Regions from separate parts of the Paenibacillus sp. 37 genome, predicted to be linked through region 2. Evidence: riboswitches for the same ligand, from Rfam matches in the RefSeq annotation. Region 2 holds a riboswitch; each other region holds the start of a gene.

Region 1 (5,182 bases), 3.4 Mb from region 2:
AGCTCCGATGGGAGAAGCGCCAGGCATTACAGCATGTACGCCAAGCAATTGTAGCCTTTTGGCCAGAATGACATCATCTGAAATATAAGGCAATACCGTGAAGCCATTTTCAAGCAAAATTTCGCAAGCCTTGTACGTTTCAATTGGATCTGGGAGTAACGTCATTCCATCTCCGATGACTTCAACTTTTATCATATCACAAAGTCCTGAAGCCCGCGCAAGCTCGGCAATCCGCACCGCCTCTTCCGCAGTGGAAGCCCCTGCCGTATTCGGAAGAAGTGTGTATTTGTCCAGATCCAACGTATCCAGGAAATGCTTCTGATTACGTTCCTCCAAATTCAGACGACGAACAGCAAAAGTCAAAACTTCCGTTTCAGATGCTTCCACAGCCTGACTTTGCACTTCCAGATCCGAAAACTTGCCTGTTCCGAGCAACAATCTGGACTCAAACGTATATTTACCAATGTTCAACATCATCAACCGCCTCCTACAAAATGTACAATCTCAATTCGATCGCCTTCTCTTAATGCCGTCGTTTCATGATACTCACGGGTTAAAATATGCTTGTTCAGCTCTACAACTACAGTCTTGACTTGCAGATCAAAAGATTTAAGCAGTTTATCCACACGATTCAATCTGTCTTCAATCTCCATCCGTTGACCATTAACGATGATATTCACTGCACCACTCCCTTTCTGTTCAATCGCTCCGGACTCAGCGCCTCAATTCCGAGTTCTTCTGAGATTTTGCCAGCGAGCAACTCAGCGATAAGCCTGCCTGTTATCGCACTAAGCAAGATACCGTTGCGGTAATGCCCAAAGGCGGCGAACAGCCCGGGTATACTCTTGCAAGCACCTATATAAGGCAATCCATCTGGAGTTGCTGGTCTTACGCCTGCCCACGCTCGTATAAATTGCGCTTCCTTCATCCCAGGCACCCAGTGGGTAGCCGCTGTTAGCAGCTTTTGAACACCCTGTACAGAAACGTTCAAATCCGTTCTGCCTGGCAGACTGGTTGCCCCAAGCCAAACTTCGCCATTGGCTTTGGGAACAATATAGATATCCTCTGCATAAACCGTTCTGTCAGGTCTGTACCCTGCATGTTCATCTGAGAACTGAACGGCAGCTATTTCACCTTTCACCGACCACACAGGCAAGCTCAGATTTACATGTCTCATCAACTCTTCACTCTGTAATCCAGCCGCTATAATGACATGTTTGCATTTCATCTCACCGATCGATGTGGTGATCCCCTGAACGCCGTGTTCGTTTGCTTGCACACGTATATCCTGTATGTCCTCCATAACCCGTGCTCCCAATGCTTGAGCGGATTCGGCGTATGCCTTCGTTAGATGGATTGGAAGAATTTCACTCTCGTAAGGTCTGTAATAGGCTCCATACGTATCTCTGTTGAGCCATGATGCCTCCTGTTGCACAACGGAACGATCCCACCATACCTCATCAGTAGAAGCAGACAACGCAGACTTCCGATTGTCCTTATACCTACTTAATTCACTGTATGAACGAAAAGGAGTTAGGAATCCCTGGCGTTGCAGGCCAGTCTCTACCTCACTGAGTGTAGCCATTAGCACCTGTTGTTCGATAAGTAACTGTCTACTCTGCCTGGCGAGCTTAGCCATCAAAGGATGAGCAAAATCCTCACTATCTGCCGCCAGCATTCCAGCCGCCGCGCAAGAAGTGCCTCCTGCAATCGCCGAACGCTCCAGCAACAGCACATCCTGTCCACGGGAAGCAAGCTCATATGCGATGGCACATCCAACAACGCCTCCGCCTACAATAATCGTTTCTGCATGAATCTTATCCGGTCTATCAGTAATGATCTTTTTCATCCTCTCATCTCCTTGATTCAGCGGCTCAGACCTTCTGTAGCAACGATACCCTGCCTTAATAATGCAGCCGCCCGATCCGGGGAAACGCTCGCCCATACATTCGAGATCACAGCAACTCCCTGTGCGCCTGCAGAGCGAATAGCGTGAATGTTTCCCGGTTTGATTCCCCCAATCCCCATGACAGGAATGGAGACACCAGAGCACACTTCAGCCAGAGCATATAATCCTCTTGGTTCAAGATCAGGCTTACTGTTGGTTGAGTAGACATGCCCGAAGAAAAGGTAATCGGCTCCCCGTTCTTCAGCGATTTTTGCCTCATCGATTGAATGAACAGATACACCCAGACGAATTCGCTGGACATTGCTTATAACAGCAGGGTTGTAGTTACGTATAGCCTCTTGCCCCCAATGTACACCGCCATAGATGTCATTCTGTGGTGGCAGTTCTGAACCATTGATAACGATGCGACAAGATGGAACGCCAACACCACGCAGACTTTCAGCCCAACCGATCTTTTGTTGCCATGAGAGTTGTTTCTCTCGTATATGGATGTAGTCCACCCATGGCCAAACGTCCTTTGCAGCTTTTACAAAAGATGCTTGATTCCCTACACCCGTAGATACAACATGCAGTTCAAATGATCCGTGTACACGTTCATGAGAAATTACCGTACTGTTCATCTCCTTCCAGGCGTGAATGCTATGAAAACACAAAAAAGCCACTCCCGTAGGGGAGTGGCTGCGTGTTAATTATAGGACCAGATGACTGACTGAAGCATACAGTTCATTTCGTGTAATAAAGCTATAGACCTTATAGCCTTAACGTTATACACGCAACTGCATGTTTCAATTCGTTAAGCAGACGGTTGAAATCCTTTCGAATTGCCGTTGCTCACGTCATTCACTGAAACGCGCTCGCCACTTCCCTACGCTGGTATGATCCAGATCAGGTGCAAAGGGTCCGGAATCGCATTCTTCCATCTCAGCCGCATCGTGCGGCCCCCCTAGTGTTCATATGAAGTTGTAGCCTATGTTACCATAGACGGATTTTTTTGTCACCGTCATTTCTGTTAAACATGGTCTTGAATCTTCTAGTTTTTCTCAGACCATTCTTCGACATTCCATGTTTTGGTAACCCAACCCTCGTAGAAATCAGGTTCATGAGATACAAGTAACACCGTTCCCTTGAATTCTTGCAAAGCACGCTGCAACTCCGCTTTGGCTGTGACATCGAGATGGTTTGTCGGCTCATCGAATAAAATCCAGTTGCTTTCACGCATCAAAAGTTTGCATAAACGAACCTTGGCTTGTTCTCCACCACTCAGCATGTTAAGCGGACGGGTAATGTGCTCATTTTTCAACCCACAGCGAGCGAGATGACCCCGGACCTCATTCTGGGTCAAATGTGAAAACTCATTCCAGACGTCCTCGATAGGCGTGATATTTCCAGCACGAACTTCCTGCTCAAAATAGGCCGTTTCGAGATAATCTCCCAAAAAGGTCTTTCCACTGAGTGGAGATATTTTGCCTAGGATAGTTTTCAGCAGTGTCGATTTACCCACACCATTACAACCTACGATGGCAATTTTCTCACCACGTTCAATTGTCATCGTCATTTTGGGCAGCAAAGGATACGTATATCCAATTTCAAAATCAATGCCCTCAAAGACCGTTTTGCTGCTCGCGCGGGCATCCTTGAATTTGAACGTTGGTTTAGCTGCTTCATCCGGACGATCAATACGTTCAATTCTGTCCAGCTGTTTCTCCCGGCTCTTCGCTCGACCTGAAGTTGAAGCACGTGCCTTGTTACGCTGAATGAAATCTTCCTGTTTCTTGATGTACTCTTGCTGCTTCTCGTATGCATCAATATGCTGGGCTTTATTCATATCAGCCATCTCGAGGAACTTGTTATAGTTCGCTGCATATCTCGTTAATTTGGCAAATTCCAAATGATAAATGACATTTACGACTTCATTCATGAATTCCGTGTCATGGGAGATTAAGAGGAACGCGTGCGGGTAGTCCTTCAGGTAACGTGACAACCATTCAATGTGTTCTACATCCAGATAGTTGGTCGGCTCATCCAGCAAAAGCGCTGTAGGTTTCTCGAGCAAAAGCTTGGCAAGAAGCACCTTGGTACGTTGTCCACCACTTAGAGCTGCGACATCTCGATCAAGACCAATTGCGGACAAACCAAGACCATTGGCCATCTCTTCCACTTTTACGTCAATCAGATAAAAGTCGCCCTGTTCCAGTTGTTCCTGAATATCGCCCATCTCTTCCAGCAACTGCTCCAGCTTATCTGGATCTGCATCTGCCATCTGGTCCGTAATATTCATCATTTCTTTTTCCAATTCAAGCAACGGAAGGAATGCATCCTTAAGGACGTCACGAATGGTTTTGCCTGGCGTAAGCTTCGTGTGCTGATCCAGATATCCATAACGGACCTTAGGTGTCCATTCCACTTTTCCACTATCTTTAAGCAATTTACCGGTAAGGATGTTCATTAATGTTGATTTACCCACACCATTGGCACCAACAAGTCCTACGCGCTCTCCGGCAAGTAAACGAAACGATACATTTTTAAATAACGTGCGATCTCCAAAATTGTGACTTACGTTCTCTACTGACAATAAACTCATAAGATGAGGTTGCTCCTATCTATTAGACATTACTTTTGTTATTGTTCCGAAACCCTATTCTAGCACAGGTCCCGTCTTTTCTGAAAGTAATGTAAACAGTTCAGGAACCTCTTACATGATTTTGTCATGCAGGCTACCCTAACGATTAGAGCATTTATATTCGAAATAGCCCTGTGTAGCTGCTTGTCTTGCGTCTGTAAACACCTCTTCAGCACGGTAACCATTACCACATGTGGAGGGATAGTAGTACTTGATACCCGTTAAAGGATCTACCCCACCTACGATGGCGGTTTTCTTCACAAGTCTGCCTCCACCAATTGCGTAATTGTTGATCTTCTGGTCACCCACACCTATACCTTGGACAAAGGCCATAATCCCTGTATCGTTAATGGAGTTGTACCAATCTTCCTGCGCAATCAGGGGCATCGTAAACGTATAGGAAATACCGTTCTTTCTGGCAAACTCATTATGGCGGTTAATCACATCAGCCAGATCACCCTGAACAGTAGTCACAATCCGGCTTTGTCTAACTTGCTCAAATACGCTGGTATTCTGAATTAAAGGAATCTGTGTGGTTGAAGCCAGTTCTTTTTGGAATCCCTCAATCCATTTCCCTGCGCTTGCGTCAAAAGCATGTACGTAGTCGTCCATTGTAAAGTTAATACTGTTACCATCAGAATCTGAATATGTAT
Region 2 (5,182 bases):
CAGAACCGGTAACCTGCTCCGCCGTTCACGGAATGATGCATGAACATCCACGACATCCAGTGCAGGTGGAACCGTAGCAGCAGTCGTATTTGTCGGTAGACCAGGATTAGCCGAGTGAAGTTTTTCACCGTGCTTTGGTTCCAATGCGCGTGCTCCCCGTTCAGGCTGGACATGTTCGTCCTGTTGCCGATTCATATGGTCATCACTTCCTAATTACAGATTACTTGCTTTACTACCGCTTCTGTGGCCGCCAGCGCACGAGCAGCTTCTCCAGAAGGGCAATGAACAGGAAGAGCAGCAAGCTGAGCGCGACAATAATCATGATCGCCACGAATAGGCGGTCCGTACGATAAGCCGACTTTTGCAGCATCATATAATAACCAATACCCTTATCTGCACCGATCCATTCGGCGATAATGGCACCCATTACGCTATAGGTAGCAGCGATTTTGACACCGGAGAACACGGATGGCAGCGCATGGGGAAGCTCCAGCTTCCAGAAGATATGATGACGTTTCGCACCAGCCATGCGCATATAGTTCATCATCGCTGCATCTGTACGGGTCAAGCCGTCCATGGCTGCCACTGCAACGGGGAAGAAGCAGACGAGGATGATGGTAATCAGCTTGGGCAACAGCCCGAATCCGAACCAGATTAACAGGAGCGGCGCGAGCGCGATGGTCGGAATATTTTGACTAAGAATAAGTAATGGATACAGGGCTGACTTGAGAAAAGGAACCAAATGCAGCACCATCGCGATCAGTAATCCAACCGCTGTGCCGGCGGCGAATCCGATAAGCGTTAACTGAATGGTTGCGGAAGCGTGCATGCCAAGCCGATCAGCCTGGGATGCCGCTTCGCGGGCGATATCAGACGGTGCTGGCAGCATCCATTTTTCAATATGGAACAGGGAGACAGCTCCCTGCCATATCGCTATAAAGAGAATAACCGCCACAATGGGCGGCCATACACTTTTGAAATAGGCATTCATTAGCGGTACTTCTCCGTCAGGGTATCCATGCTGAAGCCAGTAGGGCTATGGGCGATTTTGATCTGGGAGATGATGCTTGGGCTGCCAGCCTCGACGAGTACTTCGTGCATTTTGCGGACAACCTCCAGCAGTTCCTCCAGTTCCCCCTCCATCGTGGTGTCGAGCGGGTTCACCTGATATTTCAGGCCAGATTGCTGAATAACTTCAATGGCGCGATCTACATAAGGATATGAGTTCTCGCCATTAGGCGTTTTCGGAATAACCTGAATGCTAAGTAGTGTGCTTGCCATGAGAGATCACGGCTCCTTTCGTGATATATAAAATGAACTAATGACGGTTACACTTGCCACTTCGATGACAGAATAACCTTCCAATCGCTGTTATCCCCAGATTTTTTTGATTCCCTTTCTCTAAAGGGAAAATCCGGTGATAAAGGCGACCGCTTCGCTTTTTCACGTTATTTCTGTCCTCTCCGTCCTCGTGTAAATATTAAGTTCGTTTTATATGAGATATTTTATTGGGGTAAAAACGCGTTCGTATATGCTTTGCTCACGTCGACCTGTTCATCCAGCAGTTTTTTGCTAAACATCCAGTCGGTGTAGTTCTGCCATACTTCCTGTTTCTGTTCTCCCCAGCGCGGGGCGTCATCCGTGTACTTTGGACTAAGCCATTTCTGGCTTGCCAGGACCAAGTCTTTATCCAGATCCGGGACGGCCTTGATCAGAATATTCGCTGCGTCTTCGGGATGATCAATTGCGTATTGATATCCTTCTGAAGTGGCTTTCAGGAATGCTTTCACCAACTCAGGGTCGTTCTGAATCGTCTGCTCGTTTGTTACGAGAACAGGCGTGTAGTAATCCAGTGCATCTGAATAATCCTTCACATATAACATGTCGATCGGTTCTCCGCGCAGTTCAGCTTCAATCCCCGTCCAGGCGTAGAAAATCCACGCGAAATCAATATCCCGTTTCACTGCGGTGAAAAAGTCAGCGTCACCCATGTTAATGTTTTTTACTTTGGATACATCGGCTCCGTCGCCTTCCATAATGGATTGCATCACGGCTTCTTCCACAGGCGAACCCCAACCGCCATAGGTTTTCCCTTCAAAATCTTTCGGTGACTTGATATTCCGATCCGCCGGAGCAGCGAACCCGGATGTATTATGCTGAATAACTGCTGCGATGGAGACGAGTGGAACACCTTGTGTACGGGCTTGAGTTACACTTTCCTGATAACTTACGCCAAAAGGCACTTCATTCGAGGCAACCATCGTATCTGCGCCGCCGGCACCTGGCTGGACAATCTCCACATTCAAGCCTTCGGCCTTATAAAAACCTTGATCTACAGCTGCATATAAGCCGGTATGATTCGTATTTGGTGTCCAGTCGAGTACGACTTTAATATCCTTGAGGGCTGCGTTGTCACCTTCGTTGCTGCTCTCCGTATTCGTGTTGCCGTTCTGTTCTGCCGGGGCAGCTTCTTTACCGCCACATGCGGCCACGGTCACCAGTAGTACACATAAGAGCAACAGTCCCATTGTTTTACGCCATTTCATCTGTGATTCTCTCCTTCGGTATGTCCGGCCGATTGGCACGGGGTACTCCTTGGCTTCATATCCAATCATCTTGCATAAATCGACAGATTTATACCAGTTGGATCTGGATGACTTATTTTTGTTTCGATAAATAAAACAAAAAAAGCGTCCCGTAATCCGGGACGCGTGCAGGCGTTAGAGAGGTGGCGTTCAGCCAGAGGGCTGTGCCATTTCGATATACTCCGATTCCTACGCTGGCATGATCCAGATCAGGTCTAAGGGTTAGTATCTTGGTGGGATACACTCTCAGCCGGCCAATTCCGACTCCCCTGGGAAACTATGAAGTTACGGGCATTACTAGGTGTAATTATAGGCCAGAGGCCCATTCGTGTCCAGTCAGGAACTGGATGGGGACAGATATGAACTTATCAAACAGGCCTTTATACAGATGTATATCAGCCTGTTTAGATGTGTTATTTTCAATAATTATCATTGCGAATCATATAAGGAAATCTGGCTGAGTGTAAAAGCACCGGATAGTGGGTCATAGCCTAAGTGCTGAAGATCTGGAGGGCTCCCAACAAATACTTAGATCAAATCCGATGTTTGATATCTCGTCGCATAAGGGCTGCTTTCCCTATTTCAGTGATCAGCTTTTGCTCGTTTGACCTTGAGCGGTGCAGCTTGAGTAATTTAAACAACATAATTTAGATACAAAAGGAGATAGTACTGCTATACAAATAAATACTTTTACATACAAGTGGGGGAGTACTGAATGATCCTTAAAACCATAATCGCAATTATTTTGTCCTATAGTGTCTACGTTTTTTTCACGGCTTACCTTTTATTTTTGGTTCCGTCTCCATCGACTATTGAAAATACGGATATGCAAAAAACGTTAACAGAAGGAAGTACAACAGATCGCGTAATGCTCCTGGAGGACGGCTTTCAATCGGGTCAGGTGAGAATCCAGACCATTCGAGAGGCGAAAACAAGCATCGACCTGGCGTATTACTCCATCCAAAAAGGAAAAACATCTCAACTCTTTTTTGCTGCGTTATTCGATGCAGCTGATCGGGGTGTTCATGTTCGAATCATTTTAGACGGGATTTTTCACAGCATGCGCGGAGAGTTGCGTAATATTCCAGATGCCATTGCAGCTCACCCCAATGTGGAATTAAGATATTATGAACCACTCCACCTATTTATGCCATGGACATGGCATAACCGTATGCATGACAAGATCCTTCTTGTCGACAACACATATGGCATTATTGGCGGCCAAAATATTGGTGATAAATACATGGCATCGCAACCCCCAAAAGACTATGTATTCGATCGGGATGTCCTTGTTTACAATACAAACGATAATACGAACAGCACGGTTGTTGAAATGAAACAATATATAGATCAGTTATGGAACCATCCATTCACCAAACCAGAAAAACATGCAAAACGTCAGCATCATGCAAAGGGGCTAAAAGAGCTTTCTCAACTAGCTGAGTTATATCAAAAAGCTCAGGCTCAGAACGATCCTTTTGTTAAAGTGTTGCCAAAGGAATGGGTTCGAGGAGCGCTTCATTCCGACCACGTTGCTTTCATTCACAATCCAATTAAAAGGCTGTATAAAGACCCGATCATGTGGAGAACATTTGTTCATTTCGCCAATCAAGCAAAGTCGAAAGTGTACCTTCAGACGCCATATGCCATTCCTACCAAGAAAATGGAGAAAGCCGTACATCTGTCGATGAATCCAGAAACAGAATGGGTCATGCTGACGAATTCAATCCAACAGACCCCTAACCCTTTGGCTTTCGCGGGATACTTAAGCTCTAAAAAACGGTTGCTTGATACCAGTCTGGCCATATATGAATACGAAGGCCCTTATTCCATACACGGCAAATCATTTGTCATGGATGATTACCTCAGCATGGTTGGTTCGTATAATTTTGATCCCAGATCTGCCTTCCTCAATACTGAATCTGCTGTGGTCATTTCTGGTTCTGCATTCGCCGACCAACTAACAGAGGCTATGGATATCAAACGTGCACATAGTACACTTGCGGTTAAAGGTGAGCATCCAGCAGAATCTACGAATCAGAAAGGCTCTGTTTTCAAACGAATGGCAATCACAGCGTTATCCAAACTGTCTTTTCTCTGGAAATTTATGTTGTAGATAAAAACTGCATTCTATTGAGGTTGAATTTTTCTCCGCTTCATCGAAACTTGCGTTTCTCGCGTCAACCTGCAATTCATCACACGGGAAGAAAATCAGATTTGTTCACGGAATGTTCACTTATGTGGAGGGTTTACTCATCTCTATAATTACGAAGGTAAACAGAGAGGATGAGAGAATTGCCAACAAGCAAGAAGGAACAAATTTTTTTCGGATTAATGATGTGTACAGGAATGGTCTTGGTCATGATGTTCTTCAATCTATGGCACAGTGGGCTACTCGGCAAGATGTCCCCGCTTGAAATACTGTTTCAATTCATATTGTGTTTTGTCATCGCTTTTCTGGTGGAGTCCTTCATTGTTGGCCCAGTAGCGAGAAAAATTGCATTTTCCTTACCTTTTGACAAGTCCAACAAGATCCTTGGTGTGCTGGTCATGTCATTTTTCATGGTACTTGGCATGGTTCTGATCATGTCCTTGTA
Region 3 (5,182 bases), 520 kb from region 2:
ACTTAAGCTGCAACCACTCGCCACGAACCGATGCCAACGTATACTTCTCGTTTTTTGTTGTATAGTATTCAATCTTCATTTGGTCAGGAGCCACACTGCTGTCCCTCCTGTTTTGAAACAGGGGGATATCATTCATGAGCGTAACGGATTCTCCTTGTTTATAGGCCGACTTTGTTGATAAGGCTTGGGGACTTACCCCCAAAGCTTGGGGCGTTGTAACCGAAGCTTGTCCTCTAAGCACTACCTTTTGTGAATCCAGCAGCATCCATCCCGTCAACAGCACAGCTGTTAATCCAGTCATGGTAATCCATTTGTACCCCGTTCTCTGCCAGTCAGGACCCGTCTTCACTCTCGTTCATCCCCATCCATTAGAAGTTATTTCCAATAGAGACGCAGTAAAAAGGAAAAAGTTACCTTTTACCTCAATATATTTCTATCTATCTCCCAATATTACCTTACATCCACCATCGCAGCATGATAAGGAAAGGTAACCCCGATGTAATAAGCAGCTGTTAAGGTGAGCATATAATAAAATACAAACCACAGATCAGCCCGCGAATAGCCAATCTGAATGTAATACGTTCGGCTCGCGCCATCCGTAAATCCTTTCGCTTCCATCGCTACCGCCATTCGCTGTGCACGGCGAATGCTCTGTGCCAGCAGCGGAATAGCGTAACGCTTGAGTGTACCATACACGTTCCAGCGAGAGCCACGTTGCTGTGTTCCACGAATACGAATAGCGTAACGGAGCGTCTGGAATTCATCCAGCAAAATCGGGATCATGCGCATCGCGGCCAGAAAGCTATAGGCATATTTTGCGGGAAGCCGCCACTGCTGCATCAGGGAATAAAACAGTCTCACAGGCTTGGTCGTAAGACCAAAGAGTAACCCAGCCGCGGCCATAGTCAGCGAGCGAAAACCCAAGTGTAGACCGCGATAGAAACTCTCTTCGGTTATGTGGATCAATCCCCACTTATACCATGTGGTCTCGCCCTTACCAAACATCATCATGCCTGTAGACGTGGAGATAAAAACCAGAATAAATGGTGATGCATACAGTATCAATCTGTACCACGGATGACCTGTCCAGCACAGTAATAGCATCATTACCACCGCAATATTGGCCATTACATTCAGATTGTGAATAAGGATAACGATGAGGAACATCAGTGTCAGAATAATCATCTTCAACCCCGGATTAACGGAATGAAGCCAGGTTTCACGATGAGGAAACGACAGTTGCATCACATAACCTCCCCTCATCCACCGACCAGATTCGGGTGCAATATCTTTTTACAATTTCACGATCATGGGTAACCATAACAATGGCTGTTCCCTCTCTCCGCAATTGCTCCAGTTGTGCTAACATGGCGAACGTATTGCGGGCATCCTGTCCAAAAGTGGGTTCATCCAGCAACAGAATTCGCTGCTCTCTGACCAATGCGGACGCCACACTCAAACGTCGTTTCTGCCCCATCGATAATTGATAGGGGTGGCGCTCGGACAAGTCGACTAGTCCAAATTGATTCAGCATATGAGTAGTTCTGGCATGTCTTTCTTCCGTTGTAAGCCTGCCCCCCAGCAATGAGAATTCCACTTCTTCCGCGACGGTGTTGGTTACAAATTGAAACTCCGGGTTCTGAAATACAAACGCGATTCGATCTGCAAGCTGCTCCGTTTTGCCAGAAGGCTGACCTTCCACCTCATAATGACCTGTTGTTTTCAGGATATTCATCAGAGATAACAACAATGAACTCTTGCCTGCTCCATTAGCTCCGACAATACCAATCCAGTCTCCATGCCATACCTTGGCCCGCTCCACCTGAATGAAAGGTGTTTTCCCACGCCATCCGGTGAACTGCTGCAAATCCAGTGCAAGCTGATAGGCGGGTGATACAGGTAATATGGATGAGACGTGAGATATGGGGGATATACCCGGTGTATCGGATAAACCAGACGATTGCTGTGCTTCCAAACTTGAGATGCCGTGGTCCACACACAATTGAAGCTTTCCAGAAGCACTTCCCTCTTCTTCCTTAATTGCCTGCTCGTGCTCATCCCACACACCCGGATACCAGATTCCATAATCCCTCAACTTGCTCCGTTCATCCGTGAATACCTGCTGTGCTGGCCCATCCGCCACAATCTTTCCTTCAGGTGATAAGACAATGATGCGGTCGACCATATCCACAATCTCGTTTATTTTGTGTTCAACGATGATGATCGTTTTGTCACTGGCGATCCGTTTAACGGTATCCCACACTTGGGAAGTACCCTCATCATCCAGCAGTGCAGTGGGTTCATCCAAAAACAATACCTCCGGGTCCATGGCAAGCATTGAAGCAATCGCGAGACGCTGCTTCATCCCCTGAGACATGGACTGGATCAATACACGATTCTGTTCAAAGGATAACCCCACTTGTTTCAGATAATATTCAATCAGCCCTGGCATCTTTTCACGCGGAATATTTCGGTTTTCCAGAACAAATGCGATCTCTTCATCCGTAAAGGACATACAGAACTGGGTATCCGGATCCTGAAAGACTACTCCTGCTCTGGCGGGAACCTGAATATCATCACATTTCATCGGAATTTCAACTGAACGTGGAATTAAACCGCTCAGAACTTGCAATAACGTCGATTTACCGGAGCCGCTTGGGCCAAGCAACAGCACTTTCTCCCCTTGACGCACAGAAAGAGACAAGCCTTGAAATACCAAGGCTTTCTCTCCCGGGAACTTGCATCTTAGATTTGTCACACTTACCGCTTGCGAATTCCCCTCTACGCTCATCTAATCCAGCGCCTCATAATCTTGTTTGGATACTGGTCTGAGTGAGCGTGTTACACCGGTCAGTTCCAATGCTTTGGCGAGATAATAAGCAAACACTCCTGCAATCAAGATGCTTCCGATGAAGCGTAATCCGATAAATAACGTATAATTCCAGGCCGAGAGTGAATCAATATACCCGTACTGATAATCCAGCAAAAGCGAAGCCGCTGCGGCTCCTATGGCTGCAAGACAGGTGACAAACAGGTTGGTTTTACGATACAAAAATGCGGCGAAGAATATCTCGGCTCCCAATCCTTGCAACAGACCGTATACAAGTGTGGACATGCCCCATTCACTGCCCAGAAAAGCACTTACCGTTGAAGCCGCAACCTCGGCTAGAATAGCCACGCCAGGTTTACGAATGATAACAAAAGCAAACGTGCCCGCCATAAACCACATGCCGTAGATCATCTGCTCCGCATGAACACCAAAGGGTTTCATCAAGTCATATGTAGGTCCCCATATCTTGTAGATCACCCCAAACACTACTGCGATCACGATGGTTACCAGAATATCCGTTAGTTTCAATCGCTTGTTGCCTGCTGTTGTTGCCATGTTCTCTACGTCCTTCCTTTGTTCCCTGTGGGAGTTGTAAAAGTGTGTGTTCAAAAAGACTGGTTGAACAACCTCTAAAAATAAACGAAAAAGCCTCCCCGGTTCCGGGCAGGCCTTACGTACAGTGTACAATCCTCACAATGATGTATTGGGTGGATGTCAAAAATACGGAATATCAACCAGCGCCCCTCCGTCATGGCAGATACACCACCACAGTTCAAAGAGGTCTGTTGTTCATCCACGTTCATTCTCACAATTCACCCTTACATATCGCAAATCCATGTTCTCTACGCTGGCATTACCCAGATCAGATGTACGGTCAGCGGCATAAGGCCACTCTCTCAGCCCAACTTCATTGAGCTCCCGGTTCACTTATTTCATTGCTTCTAATGTACATCAGATGGGTATTTGTGGCAATCCCTAGAAAAATCATCATGCTTCATTTGGGGTAACAGGGGAAAGAATCTGATGGTTCACTTTCCATAATATGAAACATTTAGGTTATGTAGTCCGTCTTAAACATTAGAAGGGAGATTGATAGTGATGAAAGATTACAATTCTGTTTGGCAGCTTAAAACATGGAAAATGGTCCTTGCCGCTTCGATACTCACCGCAGGTACGGCACCTGCCTTACTCTCATCCACTATGGCGGAAGCCGCAGCAACTAAACCTAAACCGACAGCTTATATTAACAATGTTCAAGCTCAATATGATGTTGTCATACGGCAGGGTATTACTTACGTGGCATTGACGGAGCTTCAATTCCTCGGCAACTATACGTTTGGTTACAATAACGAAACAAAAGAGATCAGCATTAGCACAGGCAGCGATAAGTATGTCCTTACACCTAACAGCAAAACAATGAAGAAAAACGGTCAGAATGCGACATTCTCCTCAGCGCCGATTCTGGTGAATGGTAAAGCGATGCTTCCGCTCCGTGCCATCGGTGAAGCTTTTGGTGCCAAGGTGCAGTGGAACCAGAAGGCCAAGGAAGCCTACATTTACACTACCGACGCTACGATTGTAAAAGAATATAACAGTTCCGATCTGACTGTGGCGCGTGAAGCCGCATTGCATCTGCCACGCTTCTCTGAACTGGGACAAGCACGTCTGGACATTCGCAATCCTTTAGGTCCGGTGGATTCATCCATTGAATACATCTTTGAGCAAGGTAAAAAAGATCGTTTCTTCGTTGTTGAGGATAACGATCTGATCAGTTATTATATCCTTAAAAATGGAAGTGCACTGCTACAATGGCAGGCTAACATTAGCAAAAATGCCGGAACCATCGTTGACCTGTTCTTTATTAAAAACAAAGCCGTTGCTGAAGCAGGGACTCGTCCTTCCGTAACAGGTCAAACACTCGTATCATTCAAGTACTCTCGCATGCTTGAAGAAACCTCTTACGAGATCATGAACAAATTGGGCTCTAGTGATACCGGTTCTGTTGTCCCCGAGAAAGGCAAAGTCATCGTTGAAGTTCCAGGAGAGAAATAGTCTGAGCATCCTCTATAAGACATTGCTCAGCAGAAATATTATCACATCTGCATTACAAAGAGCGCCCTCAAAGTCATTGTGGCAATGACCTTGGGACGCTCTTTTGGCGTTATATTTTAACTTCAAATTACAAGCGGAGCTTAAACTTTTACCAACTCCAGCGATTCAATCTCCTGTCTAATATTGCGTGTTCCCAGACTGGCTCGTTTTCCCTGAAGCAAACCCCTTGAACAACGTTGGTACTTTGGAATAACGGGTATTCGTAATTTTCCCTTGTGATGTGCTGCTGTCTGTACGCAT
Region 4 (5,182 bases), 510 kb from region 2:
GAACATCAGACACGTTATCCCAGAATCTCCTGACCAAAACGCTGCAAACAGCTATTTATTCTGATATAACATGCTTCAGGTTCTTTAGATTTCTGCAACCGCTCCAAATCCCTGAATAGGACGCCTCAGATTCGTTAGCGCTCGCTGCATGCTCTACTCCAAGCACATTAAGGAGCTAGCTCCCGGAAGGTTTGAAGATATGCGCTAATGTTCATACCAAATTCATACCAACAAGCCACCAAAACGCATATCAAGCTGCTCTGATGCACATCAAGCCACTTAGGCTTGTTATAAATTCTGATCCTTCGATGCTTGCTTCAGGGCTATTCCATTTCACAAACCTTCATGCATCCGATCCTATATTTTGCTAAAATTTGTTTTTAACCCCTTGCTTTCATTCTGTTTGTGTCCAAGGTCCAGTTACTTTTCCTTTATTCACGTTGCTCTCCTTTATTTACTCTCCTTGCAGATTAATAAAAGCATCCTCGGCTTTCACCGATTCAGGAATCAGATCCTGTTCAACGAGCCAAGCACGTACATTCTCCCATGATTCCATTTCCTGCCGACCAAACGGTTGGCCTTCTTCATTCATAAGTGGCAGTAGAATAGTAAGGCTTTTGGTTTCGACATCCGGGTCAAGCGGAGACGTTTGATTCTCATGAGCGAGCAGAATATTCAAGGCTTCTTCTGGATGCTCAGTCACATATTTTTGTCCTTCCTGGACCGCTTTGACGAACCGGGTAAGCTGTTCTTTTTTTGCTTGAATGCCAGCTTCACTCGCAGTCAGGACCAGTTCATAATAATCAGGTACGCCATAATCGACGGGGTTAATTGATTTCATGGAATGTCCTTCTTTCTCCAAAATCAATTGTTCATGGTTAATAAAACCACCCATAATCGCATCCGCCTGTCCGGAAGCCAGTGAAGGAATCAGATCGAATCCAACGTCGACCAGATTCATGTTATCTGGGTTGCCACCATCGTGGCTGATCATCGTACGAACCATCGCTTCATACAGCGGAATTGAAGAATACCCGACAGTTTTTCCGTCAAGATCTTTGGGTGAACTCACGTTGCCATTGGCTTCGGTCAATAGATGAACAAGCGGGTGCCGAACAACAGCAGCAATAGATCGTACAGGAATGTTCTCGCCACGCGCGAGCAAGATTTGGGGCTGGTAGCTTAAGGCCAGATCAATTTTACCGGCAGCAACAAGTTTGAGTGAATCATTGGTATCCGCAGGCATCTGAATTTCGACATCCAGACCTTGGTCTGCGAAGTACCCTTTTTCCTGAGCCACATAGATGAAGGAGTGTACTGCATTCGGGTACCAGTCGAGCATGATGGACAGTTTATCTTTGGCGTCTGATGCTGGTTCGGTTGCAGACTTGTCTGTTTGTTGTGCATTGGTTGCAGAGTCTGTTGTTGGCGTGTTACTGCTGGTATTCGTGGTGCTGCATCCACTGACTATCAGCAAAAGGCTAATGAGCATGATGGGAAGCAGGGAGTGTATGCCTTTATTATTCATAATGGAAGTTCCTCATTTCATTGTTTAAGGTTTGTAGGAGAAGAACAGCAGGATGTTAACGGACAACGTGATGATTGAAACATAACTGATGATATGTGAAAAAAGTGTTTGGAAATCATACTTCCTATCATTAAATCGGGTTCACTCTCCAAGATTATCCGTTCTTTCTTTTGCCTCCATGACGGCGTGTGTTAAACCGTTTCTCCAGCCAGGCAATCAATATAAACAAAACGATCCCAAGCAGGGATAACAGCACAATAGCGGCAAACATCGCGTCCGTGTTCATGTTGCTGGACATACGGCGGCTGAAGTATCCGAGACCTTTGCTGCCACCGAGCCATTCGCCAATCGTTGCACCAACCACGCAGTACACCACAGACATCTTTAGCCCCGAGAAAAAAGAGGGAAGGGCAAGTGAAACCTGGAGTTTGCAAAAAATATCCCACTTGCTGGCGCCCATGGTGAGCAGCAGTTCACGCTGTTCTGGATCGCCTTGGCGAAGTCCATCGTAGGTGCTGACCACAATGGGGAAGAAGGCGATCAGGAACACCACGGCGACTTTGCTCCACAAGGTATAACCAAACCACAGGATGAATACAGGGGACAGGGCAATCAGTGGTATGGTTTGACTGATCACGATGAAGGGATACAAGGCCTTTTCAATCGATCGGTTCATATGCATTCCTGTCGCTAGCGTAATTCCAGTCACTATGGACAAGCCAAAACCAACAATAACCTCCATCAAGGTAGCAGGCAGATGTGTAGCCAGCAGGAGGTAGCGATGCTCATACAGGGAGCTGGCAATCGCCGTTGGGGCTGGAATGATGAAGGAGGGCACCCATCCCATACGCACAATCCACTCCCAGAAGACAAGCAACAAGAGCAGGAGCCAAAGAAACAGACCATAACGGGCAAGCCAACGCCTTACGCTATCCTTCATGCAGTCTCCCAAGTTACCTTCTCGCATGCAATTGTTCCTCCAGTCGTCGTCTCATCTGAACGAGCGCCGGTTCATAGATCATGTCCGAATGTCTTGGACGTGGCAAAGGTACCGTCAAATCCTGTAGCTGTTGGCCTTGGCGCCCCGGAGTTAACAGGATAATCCGATCACTGAGCAGCAGCGCCTCTTCAATGTCATGCGTAATGAACAACACGGTTTTGCCAAAGCCCTCCCACAGTTCCAACAACCAGCGATGCATCTCCCGTTTGGTTAAGGCATCGAGTGCGCCGAATGGTTCATCCAGCAGCATGAGTTGGCCACCTGTCAGCAAAGTACGAAGCAGCGCGACACGCTGGCGCATGCCACCCGATAGCTCGTCTGGGTAAGCATGCGCGTAGCCGGATAGGCCAAATCTGTCGAGCCCAGCCAGAATGTCCGCGCGAATTCTCCCCTTATCCTGCCGCTCTGGAGCAAGTTCAGCGGGGAGCATGCAATTCTCCATGACGGTTCGCCAGGATAACAGGAGGTCCTTTTGTGGCATATAGGCCACCTGCCCCAGTCGCTTTCCTTCAGGGACCCAAGGAATTTCTATGGTTCCATGGGTTGGCTCAAGCAAGCCTGCCAGCAGCTTGAAAAGGGTGCTTTTACCGGAGCCGCTGGAGCCGATAAGCGAGACGAATTCGCCGTTGGCTACACGCATCGACACATTGGAGAGCACGGGGGAATCCCTTTTTCCCGGGAAAGCGTAGCTCATGTTGTGAATGGTTATGTTATTATCCATCTCGTTTTGTCCCCCCCTTGTTATTCCAAATTCAACTTCAAACTACGGGATCTTTAATTACACCTTCTGATCTGCCCGCAGAACGCGAAAAAGACCCACCCATTTCCGGAGAAATGAGTGGGTCTGTAAGTTCAATTCACATTAAATTTCATCATCAACATGAAAAAATCCGCTTACTGAAAGGCCGCTCCACTTCCCTCCGCTGGTATGATCCAGATCAGGTTCAAAGGGTCCGAATCATTCGATTCGTCTCAGCCGTAAGGCTCCCCTAGTGCAATGTTCAAGATATGCAGTTGTGTGTTCAGCATATATCACATGCAAGTGGAATGTAAAGGGGGCGCTTGGAAAGAATGTGAGTACTGATCTGAAAATGGTTCCGGTCAGATTATTTGGATTGTACAGCCAGATCATTCGGGTAGAAGCAATAATCCGTTGCCGGAATTGCTCCAGATCCCTCTATTCCTCTTACTGGGGCAGGTTTATTTAATCAGATAGATACGGTACAATATCTATTAAATTTCTATATACTGCTTTCGGAATGTATTAAATGGAAGGGAGAGTGTATATGAAAACGATTGGTCTTATTGGTGGAATGAGCTGGGAGTCATCGTTAGAATATTATCGAATTATTAATGAAGAAGTGAAAAATAAATTGGGAGGATTGCATTCAGCCAAATGCATTTTATATAGCGTGGATTTTGAAGAAATCGAGCGTTATCAAGCTGAAGGTGATTGGGAAAGTGCTGGTGAATTATTAGGGAATGCTGCTCAGTCTTTGGAAAAGGCAGGAGCAGAAATGATTGTAATTTGTACAAATACGATGCATAAAGTGATTAAACATATTGAAGAAAAAGTGCGTTTACCCATTGTACATATTGCTGATTCAACAGCAAATCAAATTCATAAGTCCAAAATAAGTACGGTTGGTTTACTTGGCACTAAATATACGATGGAACAAGACTTTTATAAAAAACGAATTGAATTGAATGGTATTAAGGTTTTGATACCGAATGAAGAGGATAGAAAAGTTATCAATAAAATAATATATGAGGAATTATGTTTAGGGAAAATTGAGCCCTTATCAAGGGATTATTATAAAATGGTGATCCAAAGGCTAGTTGATGATGGAGCTGAGGGGATCATATTAGGTTGCACCGAAATTGGATTATTAGTAAAAGTAGAGGATTCAGAAGTTCCATTATTTGATACAACACGTATTCATGCGATTGAATCTGTTCATTTGGCACTAGCCAAATCATTTTGACACAACCAGATAAACCAGTTCTCTGATTTACCTTGGCTCATGAACCCGATATAATAGGGATGGCCCGTATAGGCCGGATCACAAAATGCAGGTGGGATTGTTCTCCCTCCTAGGCAGAATGGGGACCCGAGTTGAAAACGTTCAAAAAAGTATATATTGAGATCACGAGTATCTGCAATCTGGCTTGCAGCTTCTGTCCACAGACGCAGCGTGCCAAAGGATTCATTGACCCTGAAGTCTTCAACAATATACTGGAACAAGTTAAACCACACACCAATCATATTTATCTACATGTCAAAGGTGAACCCTTGTTGCATCCCAAAATAGATCTGTTGCTCGATTCCGCACATGAGAAGGGACTCAAGGTGAACATTACAACGAATGGTACACTATTGCCCAAGACTCAGCATAAATTGCTTGGCAAACCGGCGCTGCGGCAGATGAATTTCTCCCTGCACAGCTTCGATGGGCATGAAGGTTCGACCGACCGTGACGGATACCTGAGCAACATTCTGTCTTTTGTTCACGAAGCGGTGAAGCACAATGTCATCATCTCATTCCGGTTGTGGAATCTGACGCAGGATAACTTCACAAATGCTCAGATGAATCGAAATCGGGAGACCCTTGAAGTATTGGAACGTGAGTTCAATCTGGACTTCCGAATTGAGG

Evidence for each region. Region 2 has a riboswitch for thiamine pyrophosphate ahead of F0220_RS02510 (ABC transporter substrate-binding protein). Riboswitches for the same ligand answer to the same signal wherever they lie in the genome.
Region 1: it holds a riboswitch for thiamine pyrophosphate, as region 2 does, so the genes downstream of both, F0220_RS17740 (thiamine phosphate synthase) here and F0220_RS02510 (ABC transporter substrate-binding protein) in region 2, are expected to answer to the same signal.
Region 3: it holds a riboswitch for thiamine pyrophosphate, as region 2 does, so the genes downstream of both, F0220_RS04640 (ECF transporter S component) here and F0220_RS02510 (ABC transporter substrate-binding protein) in region 2, are expected to answer to the same signal.
Region 4: it holds a riboswitch for thiamine pyrophosphate, as region 2 does, so the genes downstream of both, F0220_RS04615 (ABC transporter ATP-binding protein) here and F0220_RS02510 (ABC transporter substrate-binding protein) in region 2, are expected to answer to the same signal.

The regions. Positions count from the first base shown of each region.
Region 1 is NZ_CP043761.1:4,146,379-4,151,560, forward strand. Features, by position in the region: gene F0220_RS17725 (thiazole synthase) at 1-474, opposite strand, end outside; gene thiS (sulfur carrier protein ThiS) at 477-680, opposite strand; gene thiO (glycine oxidase ThiO) at 677-1,849, opposite strand; gene F0220_RS17740 (thiamine phosphate synthase) at 1,867-2,529, opposite strand; TPP riboswitch at 2,755-2,864, opposite strand; gene F0220_RS17745 (ABC-F family ATP-binding cassette domain-containing protein) at 2,940-4,490, opposite strand; gene F0220_RS17750 (hypothetical protein) at 4,629-5,182, opposite strand, start outside.
Region 2 is NZ_CP043761.1:512,582-517,763, forward strand. Features, by position in the region: gene F0220_RS02495 (ABC transporter ATP-binding protein) at 1-195, opposite strand, end outside; gene F0220_RS02500 (ABC transporter permease) at 233-991, opposite strand; gene F0220_RS02505 (MTH1187 family thiamine-binding protein) at 991-1,281, opposite strand; gene F0220_RS02510 (ABC transporter substrate-binding protein) at 1,506-2,546, opposite strand; TPP riboswitch at 2,754-2,866, opposite strand; gene F0220_RS02515 (phospholipase D-like domain-containing protein) at 3,301-4,701, shown strand; gene F0220_RS02520 (DUF2798 domain-containing protein) at 4,881-5,182, shown strand, end outside.
Region 3 is NZ_CP043761.1:1,029,766-1,034,947, reverse strand. Features, by position in the region: gene F0220_RS04655 (outer membrane protein assembly factor BamB family protein) at 1-349, opposite strand, end outside; gene F0220_RS04650 (energy-coupling factor transporter transmembrane component T family protein) at 451-1,245, opposite strand; gene F0220_RS04645 (ABC transporter ATP-binding protein) at 1,220-2,791, opposite strand; gene F0220_RS04640 (ECF transporter S component) at 2,792-3,385, opposite strand; TPP riboswitch at 3,653-3,763, opposite strand; gene F0220_RS04635 (copper amine oxidase N-terminal domain-containing protein) at 3,929-4,882, shown strand; gene F0220_RS04630 (pectate lyase) at 5,060-5,182, opposite strand, start outside.
Region 4 is NZ_CP043761.1:1,023,352-1,028,533, forward strand. Features, by position in the region: gene F0220_RS04605 (ABC transporter substrate-binding protein) at 455-1,528, opposite strand; gene F0220_RS04610 (ABC transporter permease) at 1,683-2,495, opposite strand; gene F0220_RS04615 (ABC transporter ATP-binding protein) at 2,482-3,249, opposite strand; TPP riboswitch at 3,427-3,529, opposite strand; gene F0220_RS04620 (aspartate/glutamate racemase family protein) at 3,815-4,513, shown strand; gene F0220_RS04625 (radical SAM/SPASM domain-containing protein) at 4,645-5,182, shown strand, end outside.